4 regions of the Secundilactobacillus sp. MJ173 genome follow, and region 1 is predicted to be linked to each of the others. Evidence: predicted binding sites of a transcription regulator. Region 1 holds the regulator's gene; each other region holds the start of a gene.
The links. The regulator Rex, encoded in region 1, represses fermentation and respiration genes when NADH is low (regulators of the CRP and FNR family bind a similar motif). The targets are predictions, from matches to a motif close to TTGTGAANTANTTCACAA.
Positions count from the first base shown of each region.

Region 2: pdhA (pyruvate dehydrogenase (acetyl-transferring) E1 component subunit alpha) is a predicted target of Rex. The motif match lies at 1,538-1,555, and genes of this name have one in related genera.
Region 3: AC6H04_RS03895 (NAD(P)H-dependent flavin oxidoreductase) is a predicted target of Rex. The motif match lies at 1,929-1,946, and genes of this name have one in related genera.
Region 4: AC6H04_RS07040 (glycerol dehydrogenase) is a predicted target of Rex. The motif match lies at 1,648-1,665, and genes of this name have one in related genera.

Region 1 is NZ_BAAKGN010000060.1:100,328-103,500, forward strand. Features, by position in the region: gene groL (chaperonin GroEL) at 1-1,019, opposite strand, end outside; gene groES (co-chaperone GroES) at 1,079-1,363, opposite strand; gene AC6H04_RS09520 (redox-sensing transcriptional repressor Rex) at 1,646-2,284, opposite strand; gene AC6H04_RS09525 (ABC-F family ATP-binding cassette domain-containing protein) at 2,533-3,173, shown strand, end outside.
Region 2 is NZ_BAAKGN010000003.1:50,996-54,168, forward strand. Features, by position in the region: gene AC6H04_RS00410 (alpha-ketoacid dehydrogenase subunit beta) at 1-223, opposite strand, end outside; gene pdhA (pyruvate dehydrogenase (acetyl-transferring) E1 component subunit alpha) at 226-1,341, opposite strand; gene def (peptide deformylase) at 1,638-2,195, shown strand; gene AC6H04_RS00425 (hypothetical protein) at 2,293-2,814, opposite strand; gene AC6H04_RS00430 (DNA-directed RNA polymerase subunit epsilon) at 3,070-3,173, shown strand, end outside.
Region 3 is NZ_BAAKGN010000023.1:37,221-40,393, reverse strand. Features, by position in the region: gene AC6H04_RS03905 (ABC transporter ATP-binding protein) at 1-94, shown strand, start outside; gene AC6H04_RS03900 (ABC transporter permease) at 87-869, shown strand; gene AC6H04_RS03895 (NAD(P)H-dependent flavin oxidoreductase) at 941-1,804, opposite strand; gene AC6H04_RS03890 (LysR family transcriptional regulator) at 2,045-2,971, shown strand; gene AC6H04_RS03885 (type 1 glutamine amidotransferase) at 3,012-3,173, shown strand, end outside.
Region 4 is NZ_BAAKGN010000043.1:790-3,962, forward strand. Features, by position in the region: partial or broken gene AC6H04_RS07030 (LPXTG cell wall anchor domain-containing protein) at 1-717, shown strand, start outside; gene AC6H04_RS07035 (NUDIX domain-containing protein) at 876-1,628, opposite strand; gene AC6H04_RS07040 (glycerol dehydrogenase) at 1,813-2,919, shown strand.

The DNA.
Region 1 (3,173 bases):
ATTTGTTCTTTGGCGCCAGCACCTTCAACAATGGTTGTGTCGTCTTTAGTAACGTTAACCTTGTTTGCTTGGCCAAGTTGTTCAAGCGTAGCATCCTTCAAGTTCAAGCCCAAATCATCGGTAATAACAGTACCACCGGTCAATACGGCAATATCTTGAAGTTGTGCCTTACGACGGTCACCAAAGCCAGGAGCTTTAACAGCAACCACGTTGAAGGTCCCACGCATCTTGTTCAAAACAAGTGTTGGTAATGCTTCACCAGTAATATCATCAGCGATGATCAAGAGTGAACGACTTTGTTCAACAACCGATTGCAATAATGGCAAGATATCTTGAATGTTAGCAATCTTCTTGTCAGTAATCAGAATGTATGGGTTGTCCAAGTTAGCTTCCATCTTATCGTTGTCGGTAACCATGTACTGTGACATGTAACCACGATCAAACTGCATCCCTTCAACAACGTCCAAGCTAGTATCAACACCACGAGATTCTTCAATGGTGATAACCCCGTCGTTACCAACTTTTTCCATTGCGTCAGCAATCAAATCGCCGACTTGTTGGTCAGCTGAAGAAATAGATGCGATTTGAGCGATATCGCTCTTAGTGGCAACTTTGTGGCTCATCTCATGTAAAGCCTTAACAGCGGCGTCAGTAGCCTTTTCAATACCACGACGGATACCAACTGGGTTAGCACCGGCAGTCACGTTCTTCATACCTTCGTTAACGATTGCTTGCGTCAAAACAGTTGCAGTGGTGGTACCATCACCAGCAATGTCGTTAGTCTTTGAAGCAACTTCAGCAACTAACTTGGCACCAAGGTTTTCAAAGTGATCTGACAATTCAATAGCCTTTGCAATCGTAACCCCATCGTTAGTGATGGTTGGGTTACCATATGATTGTTCCAAAACCACGTTACGACCTTTGGGACCAATCGTTGTTTTAACTGTATCTGCTAACTTATCAACACCGGCAAGCATTGCTGACCGAGCGTCTTCAGAAAACTTAAGTTCTTTAGCCATAGTTTTACTTCACCTCATAAAATAATTTAGTTTAAAATTTTAGTCCAGTTACTTCTTAATTAGTCGACAATTGCGACTAGGTCTTTTTCATGGACAACGAGATATGAGTCACCGTTATACTTAACTTCAGTACCTGCGTATTTATCAAATAAGACAGTGTCGCCTTCTTTAACACTTGGCGCAACCTTTTCACCATTGTCAAGCACACGGCCACTACCTACGGCAACAACCTTGCCAGTTTGTGGTTTTTCCTGAGCATTACTTGCTAGTACGATACCACCAACAGTCTGTTCTTCTTCTTCTTGTGCTTGTAAAATTACACGGTCTCCTAATGGTTTTAACACTTGAATCCCTCCAATAAATATAAAGTTTAGCACTATTAGCACTCATCTAACATAAGTGCTAATCACAATTAATACTATAAAATTATTCCCACCCAAATGCAAGCCATTTACCTAAAAAAAGCACGATTTACTAAATCTTTTACATTGTCTTCGGTTTCCTAACAAAAGTAAAAGTGGCTCAACTACCAGTACATCAACTGATAATCGAGCCACTTCATTTAATTAAGTATTGAATACTTACCTGCGAAAACAGCAAGTCGCTATTCTCGCATTTGCAAATAATTACTCTTCTTCATTATAATGATCTAAAAAGTAGATCAACGTTTGCAGTTCATTAGTCAAATCAACGTTTTGGACCCGTACGTTTGTTGGCACGGATACTCGTAATGGCGTAAAGTTAAGAATCCCACGAACGCCACCCGCAATGGCATCGTCCGTGACGTTTTGAGCAACTGATTCTGGAACCGTCAAAATCACAATCTTGATTTGCTGATCCTCTAGCTGCTTACGTAATTCCGACATGGGATAAATCGGAACACCGCTCTGAACGGTATTTGCTAAATCTGGGCGGACATCAAACGCCGCACTGATCCGCACATTACTGTTCTGATGAAAATTAAAGTTCAGCAGGGCATTTCCTAAGTTACCCACACCAATAAGCGCAGCATTAGTTAGTTTGTCCTGATTTAAAATCTTTTTGAAGAACTTTAACAAACTATCAACATCGTACCCGTATCCTCGTTTTCCAAGTGCACCAAAATATGAAAAGTCACGACGAATCGTGGCCGAATCAACCTTAACGGCCTCTGAAAGTTCTGTTGATGATACTCGATTTTTATCAGAATCATGCAAAATATTGAGATAGCGGTAATAAATCGGTAATCGTTTTGCAGTGGCCTTCGGAATCTTTGTTTCTGCCAATTTCTCTTCCTCCTTGTGAATTTACCTAATTAAAAATACCTTAGAAAACGAATCTTTTATCATCAAAATAATTGCGAATTTCTAAAATAAATAAGTTTGTGAAAACATCATTCTAGTTAATTGTAGCATATTGGGGCGATTTGTGAAATAATTTTCAATAAAAAATCCATGAACATTTTACCAAACCTATCAGTATCTCACTAATTAATGGTAGAATAGTTTCACAATAGAAAGGCAGCTGATACGACATGTTATTACAGGTCCAACAAGTAACACGCCGGTTCGGCGCGGATACTCTTTTTGATAATGTCAACCTAGATGTCCCTGAACACGGTCGGGTGGCTCTCGTGGGTCGAAACGGTGCTGGTAAATCGACTCTGGTCCGCATGATTACGGGTATTGACGCTCCGGACGAGGGGCAAATTATTTACAAAAAAGGCATGACCATTGGGTATTTAGCTCAAGATACCGGACTCGATTCTGATAAATCAATTTGGGAAGAAATGGCCAGTGTCTTCCAAGAACTTCAGGATCAAGAAGATGAACTGCACCGTTTGGAAGAACGGATGAGCGACCCAGAAGTGATTAATAATAAAGAACAATTTGAACAACTTTCAAAAACTTACGATCAACGGCAAACTTCCTTCAAAAATAACAATGGTTACGGCTACCGTGCAGAAATTCGTGGTGTTCTACACGGTTTCGAATTTGGCGAAGAGGATTATGGACGCTCGATCAACGAATTGTCTGGCGGACAAAAAACCCAGTTAGCGTTAGCTAAGCTACTGCTCGAAAAACGTGATTTATTAGTTTTGGATGAACCTACTAACCATTTGGACGTTGAAACCTTAACTTGGCTTGAAGGCTATATTCAATCTTATAAGGGTGC
Region 2 (3,173 bases), on a different contig from region 1:
AGCCAGTTGCAGCTAACCCAATTGATAATCCTAAAATCCCTGATTCAGCTAATGGTGTATCGAAGACCCGGTCTTCACCATACTTGTCTTGCAGACCTTGGGTAGTACGGAACACACCACCATTTTTACCAACGTCTTCACCGAAGATCAACGTTTTGGGATCTTCGCCTAAAACAACGTCTAAACCATCTGTAATCGCTTTGATATAAGTTAATTTAGCCATGGTTACTTCGACTCCTTTGCTTCGAATCTTGCAATATCAGCTTTGATTTGTGGAGTTGGTTCTTCGAACGTCGTCTTCAACATATCAACAACTGATTGTGTAGGTGTATTTTCAGCTTCCTTCATTGATGCTTTGAAGCTGTCTTTGTATTCCTCAACAAGTTTGTCTTCTTGGTCTTGTGACCATAATCCCTTGTCACTCAAAATCTTACGCATACGGATCAAAGGATCAGCGTCGAACCAAGGTTTTTCTTCATCCTTAGTCCGGTAACGACTAGGATCATCACCAGCACTTGAGTGAGCACCATAACGATAAGTTAAGGTTTCAACCAAGACTGGACCGTTACCAGCAGCAGCAAAGTCACGTGCTTCTTTAGTAGCGATGTAAGTTGCCAAAACATCCATCCCATCAACTTGAATAGATGGAACACCAGATGCAACGGCCTTTTGAGCTAAGGTTTCAGCAGCAGTTTGCTTGTAACGTGGAACTGAAATTGCCCAGCCATTATTTTGAACCATGAATACAGCAGGAGCCTGGAATGAAGATGCAAAGTTAACACCTTCGTAGAAGTCACCTTGCGAAGTACCACCATCACCGGTATATACGAATGATACGGCATCTTTTTCACCGTTCTTCTTAATACCTAATGCGGCGCCGGCAGCTTCAACGTATTGCGCACCGATGATAATTTGTGGGAACCAGTTACGTTGTTCACCATAATCATCACCAACTGCGTTACCCTTTGACCATAAGAAGCCTTGGGCTACTGAAGCGCCATGTTGAATTAATTGTGGCAAGTCACGGTAGGCAGGGAACAGGAAATCTTGGTCTTTAAATGCTGCGATTGACCCCATTTCACTTGCTTCCTCACCATAAGTCGGGGCATAGAAGCCTAAACGACCTTGACGAGAGAAGTTCATTGTTTGTTCATGCAATGTACGCTCCCAAACCATCTTTTTCATAAAATCAACTAACTGATCATCTGAAAAAGTATCGAAAAGTTCTTGATTCACGATCTTCGCGTCTTTGTCCACAATTTGGAACGTTTTCTTATACGGATCGCTCATCGTGGCTTTAATTGATGCGAAATCAATTACTTGCCCAGTTTTCTTCGCCATAACTAACACTTTCCTTTCCGTTTGTATGCAACCAGTTTCAAAACCACTTTCATAGTTTTGAAACCGTTTGCTTTTCTCAACTACACTCTTAAATTACCACGCTTTCACAATTCATGCAAGCCCTTTCATTACTTTTAAAACGCAAAAATTGCCAAGTTGCCCATGAGCATTGGAATCCCTTTTTCTGAAAAAATGCTTGTGTTTTCTTTCACATTTTTTTAATTTCATTTTTGCATCCTATTATGCTAGAATTAATTATTAGAGCACTTGTTTTTTCAATTTCGGAGGTAATTTTCGTGATTTTAATGAAAGACATCACCAGAGACGGCGATCCTGTCCTCAGACAAGAGGCTGCTAAAGTTAGTTTCCCTCTATCAGAGGAGGATCAAAAGTTGGCTGATGATATGATGGAATATTTAAAAGTCAGCCAGGATCCAGAGTTATGTAAAAAATATGGTTTGCGTGCCGGCGTTGGCTTAGCTGCCCCGCAAGTTGGTGTTTCAAAAATGATGGCCGCAGTTCTTGTCCCAGCCGAAGAAGGCGCCAAATCACCATTTACCGACGTCATTATTAACCCGGTCATTATTAGCCATTCCGTTCAAGACGGTGCGCTAACCGAGGGTGAAGGCTGTTTGTCAGTAGACGAAGAAGTGCCTGGTTTCGTGCCACGTCATGACCGGATCACCTTGCGCTATCAGGACACCACAGGCGAAACACACAAGGTTCGTCTTAAGAACTATCCAGCGATTGTTTGTCAGCATGAAATCGATCATCTACACGGCATTTTGTTTTATGATCATATCAATAAGGATCATCCTTACGAAGTTAGCGATGATACCATCATGTTCGAATAAACGGTGACATCGTTCGGACGTTTCACATTAAGTTAAACTAAAAACAGCTTACTGATTAGCCATTTGGCACGTTTCAGTAAGCTGTTTTTTGCTAGTTTTAATGATGTTGGTTTGTTGCACTGGGTTTCGTCTTAGGATCCAACCGGTGTAAATCTTGGATATACTCAATAGTAGCTTCATTGACGAGGTAGGCAACTCCAAGATGGATACGTTGAGTATGTCGCCAGACATCCGTTACCAAAAACGCCGACTCGCCTGGCTCAACCACCGAAGCAATTTGATGATCCTGACAAAATTCAGCTAGGATATGGTTCAGTCTTTGCCTGAGAATCGGCAGTTGATCATCGGTAACCTGGTCGATCAAAAGCAAGTACTCAAACGCCATTACCCCCCGACCCCAACCGTCAGGAATAATACTAGCGTCCAAAACAGTTGCGGGGCTTGAAATAAAATGTTCATCCGCCAAACGCTGAAGTGCCGCCTTAACCGCTACGTTAGTCTGTCCAAGTGCTGCACTTTGCGCTTTTTTAGTGTTGCGGCTTACAATCATGCGATGAATAAGCAGATATAAACCAATTGCAATGACCACAGCAATTAAAATCGTAACTGTTCGATCCATGACGACCACACTCCTTTTAAATTTATACTAACACAATTTGTATTTCAGCTTTAGCATTCTGCGGAAACCAGAGTGAAAGCACGCTGTACTGCCATCCTCTGCCCGATTGGAAAACTATACAATTTTATTCATATATGATAATATATTAGCAACTGTTGTTCATTAACAACGAGACGTTCGGTACAAATAAAAGATCGGTTAGCGATCAATACAGTAATTCACTGTAACTATAGAAAGGAAGTAGACAATTTTACTATGATTTTTAAAGTTTACTATCAAGAAGACCAGATTCGTAACCCTAAACGTGAGGATACGAAATCACTTTATATCGATGCTGCCACGGAAGTTGAAGCACGTGC
Region 3 (3,173 bases), on a different contig from region 1:
GCTGTCTGTCACCCACGATGAGTCGGAAATTGCGGCTGCGGATGATTTGATGAGGATCCGTGACGGAAAGATCGAGGTGGCTGCTCATGAATAATTTAATTGTCAGTCCCACAGCGTTAGCCTTCGCGGTTATTCTGGTTGTGATTGCCTTAGCGATTAACTTAAAGGAAAAAATTGGCCTGGAACGCGATATGATCATTGGCGTGATTCGGGCGGTCATTCAACTGACGGTGGTTGGTTACGTATTGACCTACATCATTAAGGTCAATCGAATTTGGCTGACAGGCTTAATGGTGGCAATTATTATCTTTAACGCCGCTTTGAACGCGAATAAGCGAGCTAATGGCATCCCTCACGCGTTTGCCATTAGTCTGTTAGCGATTGCCACTGCCACATTGATTACGATTCTGTTGCTGGTTATAGCGGGTGCGGTGCGGTTTACGCCTAGTCAAATCGTACCCATCTCGGGGATGATTGCTAGTAACGCTATGGTGGCTATTGGACTGGCTTACCGCAGCATGAATACCAGTTTCCACGATCAGCGGCAGGGCGTGCTGGAACGACTGGCCCTCGGTGCTAATCTGAAGCAGGCTTCCAAGCACATCGTTCAAATGGCGATTCGGACGGGGATGGCACCGACGATTGATTCAGCCAAAACGGTGGGAATCGTTAGTTTACCTGGCATGATGTCGGGTTTGATTTTTGCCGGCGTTGACCCCACCAAGGCCATCATGTACCAAATCATGGTCACCTTTATGCTGTTAGCGGCTACTAGTATTGGTAGCGTCATTGCCTGTTATCTGGCCTATCCGCGGTATTACAACAGTGATATGCAATTGAGAGACAAATCGTCAAATTCGGCTAAATAAGCTGATAACATAAAAGCAGCTTTACCATTCAGTTAGTCGCTGATAGTAAAGTTGCTTTTATGATTGAAAGCTTAGTTTTCCACTGGTACACCTGCGTTAAGGCGGTCCATGATCACTGAAATGGGTTCAATCTTCTTGATTTGTGAGATACCTAATCCAAATGAGGCATAACCCTTAGTGAGGTCGCCTTCAAGCATGCCAATCCGCATACCATCACCAGCAGATGAGGCTTTGGAAATTTCTTCCCGGCTTGCTCCCTTGTTATCCATTTGAACTAACTTATCTGGTAATTCGCCTGGTAAAGAACGGTAATAGGCTGGAAGTGTTCGGTACATCACCAGGTCATCCGCATCTGCTTTGAGTGCTAGTGCTTTGATATTTTCAGCCAAACGGCTTTCTTCAGACATCATAAAGGCAGTACCAGCATACAGACCCTCAGCACCAAGCGCAAAAACGGCCTTAGCGGTTCGTGCATCCACGATACCGCCAGCTGCCATCACGGGCATGTCGTTAGCAGCATCGACAACCATTGGGACAGCTGAAAGGGTACCGATAACCTTTGTAGGGATAGTGCCACCTTCATCAAAGCCGGTGGCAACGAAGATATCGACGCCAGCAGCTTCAGCCTGCTTAGTAATTTCAACTGTGGGTGTGATGGGACGAAAGACAACGGTAATCCCGGCTGCTTTAACTTTAGTTACTTGATCAGCATTAAAATCACCAACGCAGATGGCAACGGGAACCTGCTCATCAATCATGAGTTGAAGGGTTGGTTCGAAGAAGGTGTCATTTGGGTTATTAGACATTGCCAAATTTAAGCCAAATGGTTTGTCGGTTAATTGACGGGTTTTCCGAATTTCGTTACGGGTGCGTTCGATGGTTTCGTCCAGTGAACGGGTAACGGTTGTTTGGCCAGCGTTAAAACCAATAACCATTACTAACAGCAGCAACTAATTTAGCGTCAGTTAGCCAAAGTAGTGGGCCTTGAATGATTGGCTTTTCAATCTTCAAAATTTGAGCAACACGATTCGTCATGATTATTCACTCCAGTTATAATTTTTGTGATACAATTCACTTACAGATGTTATTATAGTGGCAGAAACCGAAACTTGCCATTAACTATTAAAATGAAAATTATTACTAAATAGATATAATTTTAAATAAGGAGGTTTGTCATGAGCACCCATCGAACATTATTGAACATCTTAAAAACGGTTGAATACTCACAAACTTTGTCGGACGTTGCTAACCGGCTGTTTATTAGTCAGCCCTATATTAGTAAATTACTTAAAGAATCTGAACAGGAATATCACGTCACTTTGGTCACTCGTACCAAGCCCATCGAACTTACTGATGCCGGGATTATCATGATTAATGGCTTACAGGCAGTAGTAGATGAAGAAAACCGACTTAATGAAAGCTTACTGGCACATATTAATCAGGAGAACCAGCCGATTCAAGTTGCCGTAACTGATCCGTTTTTGAGCGACATCGTAACGGATGGGTTGTCCAAGTACTATGCAGCGCATCCTAACCAGCCGATTAATATTAAGCTGTTAAACGATGTACCAGTTAGCAGCCAGATTGATACTAAAAATATCGATATCTTTGTCGGTAAGCGTCTGCTCGATACCAATTTTAAACAAATTCACGTTCCTGACCGACAATTGTGCTTTTTCATTTCGAGCCATTGTAATTACTACGACCCTGACAGACTCTATCAAGACTTTGAGTATGACTCAATTAAGGCGTTGAAGACTCATTCATATATTGGCTTCGCGGGTTATGATGCTTTTCAACGTTACGTGAACCTGAGCTTTAAAAAGGAAGATGTGGCGTTGTCGACCGCTCTAACTGTGCCAACGGCAGCGGATGCCCTTAGAGCTGTCGATCATATTCCTAACTCGGCGACGGTAACCACGTTATATACTGCCGAAAAGGTTTTTCCAGAACGGAATTTTAATTTAATGCCACTACCAGCAAACATACTGAGTCTCGCCTCAACCATCAATTATCGCGATACAGCGGATGACGCGTTTGTCAATATTGCCCAATACATTAAGCAGTTACTGCAAACCCACGATCATTCACTAATGGTATGATGATATCAATACTTCCAATTTGAAATGAAGGTCGTTATTAATGAGAATAAACGTTTTACAGCACACACCAAGTGAAGGCCCAGGCAGCATTATTGATTGGGCGGCCAACCGGGGCCATGAAGTCTATATTTACCACCCGTATCAGTTCGATGGCGTTTTGCCAACGGCGGATGACACGGACCTGTTGGTAATTTTAGGTGGG
Region 4 (3,173 bases), on a different contig from region 1:
ACGAAGACGACTGTTGACGGCAGTGGGGCGATTACTCAAGTTGATAAGACTTGGCCGGATGGTGATCAAACCGTGGTTGTCATTGATAAGACGGGTAATGCGATCTTTACCGAAACGCCAAATGGCAAACCAAGCTTGCCTAGTCAGACGGTTGCGCCAGGTGGGACAACGACGATTGGTGGCACAACGTTGGTTAACAATGAGCCAACGAATGGTATCCAATTGACCCATCAAACAACTAGCAACACCATTGTTGAAACTGTTGATCATGGTGGTGCAGTGAACGTTGTGGTTACGCCAAATAACAACAGCGGTGACAATTCAATTGCCACTGATACTGGCGCTGGTACTGGAACGGGCACGACGACGCCAGAAACACCAACCAATGGTGGCGACAACACCACAACAGGCGTCGACAAAGGAACTGGAACTGAATCAACTCACGGTCAAACAACGACTGGTGGTTCTTCGACAGGTTCAACTGGCAATACCGGCATGAATACTACTGCTGCGCAAGGTCAAGCTGTGAGCGGTCATCAAACTGCTGTAGCTGGTACGGATAGTCATATTTCTGACCAGACTCAGCAGACAGATGCGCAAGGTAAATTGCCACAGACAAACGAAGATGAGAGTGCTGCGGGTGCAACCCTTGGCCTGAGCCTACTTGGATTATTGGCTGCACTTGGCTTCAAGCGTAAGAAACGTGATGATGAGTAATCGTCATTGAGTTTTAAAAACGTGAACTAAGTCACACAAAAACGACTTATCAATATCCTGAAGGGGATGTTGGTAAGCCGTTTTTTGGGTTGAAATTAATGACGGTTGAAAATGAAAAACCGGTACAACACGTGCACCGGTTAAACTCAATTATGGTATTAAAGATAGCGAAGGCGAAAAACCTTTGCGGGACGACCAGGACGATTCTGAGACGCTGTTCCCACCATCTCAAAGATATGCCGATGGTTCTTTTTGAAGTTGGAGTTATCGATATCTTCCAACTTGATATGCTTAAAAATAGCAAACACCCGACGTGCTTGTTTAAGGGTGAACATGGAGCCCAAAATCAACAGAATGTTAGGCTGATAATCCAATTTGTTCGTGATGCGGTCACAAGCAATTTTGAGGATCCAATCATGATCGAAGGCCAGGAACGTCTGTGGATCAGCTTCACGCTCTGACAACGCAGCATAATAATCAGTCTGAACCGTAATTGGTGTGGTCGAAAATTGATATTGACCGTTGGTAAAAGTATTTTGATCGCCGTCCGATCCCATGCTAAACCAGCGAGCGTCACTGGCGCCGTAACTTGGGACCAAATGAGGCATTTCTGGTAAGAAAGTCATGTAGGCTAACGAAAGGGTTCGTTGGCCCGGCGTTCGTTCTGGGTGAGTGAAAGTGGCTAGTTGTTCAGTATGAAAGCCAGCTAATTCTAAGCCGATCTTTTCACGGACTAAGCGCAGTGCGGCTTCATCGGCACTTTCATCCGTTCGCATCACGGTTTCAGGCAGCGCCCAGTATTGTTCGAAGGGTTGATCAGTTCGCTTGACGAGTAACAAATTAACTTGGTGATTTTCACGGTCAAAACTCCAGATTATGTTTGTGATATTGATTGTAAATTGTTTTGCCATATGTCTTTCCTCCAAGATATTGTTACTTTTTTAACTACTACCTTTATTCTACTTTAAAAAGTTTAAAAATAAAGTATTTACCTTTATTTAAATCGATTTTTACAAGGAACTGTGAAAACGCATACATCAAAGCCCTATATGGTTTATAATGGTGGTGTCAATAAAATATTGGAGGTAATCACTGATGACAAAGATCTTTGGTAGTCCATCAACGTATGTTCAGGGTAGCGGCGCTTTATTCGACAGTGCTGAGGCATTGCACAAGCTAGGTTCCAAGCCCGTCGTAATGGCAGACGCCACCGTTTACAAAATTGTGGGTAAAGCCTTTATCGATTATTTGAATCAGCAAAAGTTTGATGTTCACAAGGTGACTTTTAAGGGTGAAGCATCCGAAAAAGAAATCAACCGGATCACGGAAATCGGCAAGGACTTCGGTGCTGACTTGATTATTGGCCTTGGTGGTGGCAAGACATTGGATTCAGCTAAAGCCATTGCTGATAATCTCAAGTTGCCAGTGGCCATTTTGCCAACACTAGCTTCTACGGATGCGCCATGTTCAAGGTTGTCGGTGATTTACACGCCAGACGGTAGTTTTGAGAAGTACCGTTTCTACAGCAAGAACCCTGACCTAGTACTGGTTGATACTCAGCTAGTTGCCAATGCACCGGCGCGCCTATTAGCTTCCGGGATTGCGGACGCTTTAGCAACCAACGTTGAAGCACAAGCGGTGGCCAAAGCTAACGGTCAGACCATGCTGAACGCTAAACAGACCCTGGTAGGTAATGCCATTGCTGAGAAGTGTGAAGAAACACTCTTTGATTATGGGACTCAGGCGCTGGACGCAGCGGAAGCTCACGCTGTCACTCCTGCACTAGACAAGATTATTGAAGCCAATACCTTAATGAGTGGTGTTGGTTTTGAAAGTGGCGGTTTAGCGGCTGCTCACGCTATTCATAATGGGTTGACATCGTTGTCTAACGAAGCGCTTCACGAGAAGACCCACGGTGAAAAAGTAGCCTTCGGAACGTTGACGCAGCTCTTCCTTGAAGGACGCGATACCGACGACATCAATACTTATCTAGAATTTGATTTAGCCTTAGGGTTACCAACCACTTTTGCTGACTTAGGAATCGCTGACGTTTCGGATGACGAACTGTTGCAAGTTGGGCAAGTTGCAACTGCACCAGCAGATACCATGTCTGAAATGCCATTTGAAGTTACCCCAGAGGACGTGGTGGCCGCGATGAAGGGCGCAAATGCGTATAGTCGGGCAATTCAGGGTTTAGCTTAAATATATTAAAATAACCGTTAAATACCATGGTTTTCAGCCGTCAAAAGCGGTGAAAATCATGGTATTTTTATGGCCGATAGGACTGTGATGCTCAGTCGTTGAATGGCTGTCACTTATTGATTGTTAAATGCCACTAATCGCGGTAAAATGATAGCCGTTCTAAATAGGCAAATTAGATGAGCCATGTGAGGAGGGGAACAACATTAACACGCAAAGTCGCGCTTACCGCATTTCAATCCTATCGTTATTTATCG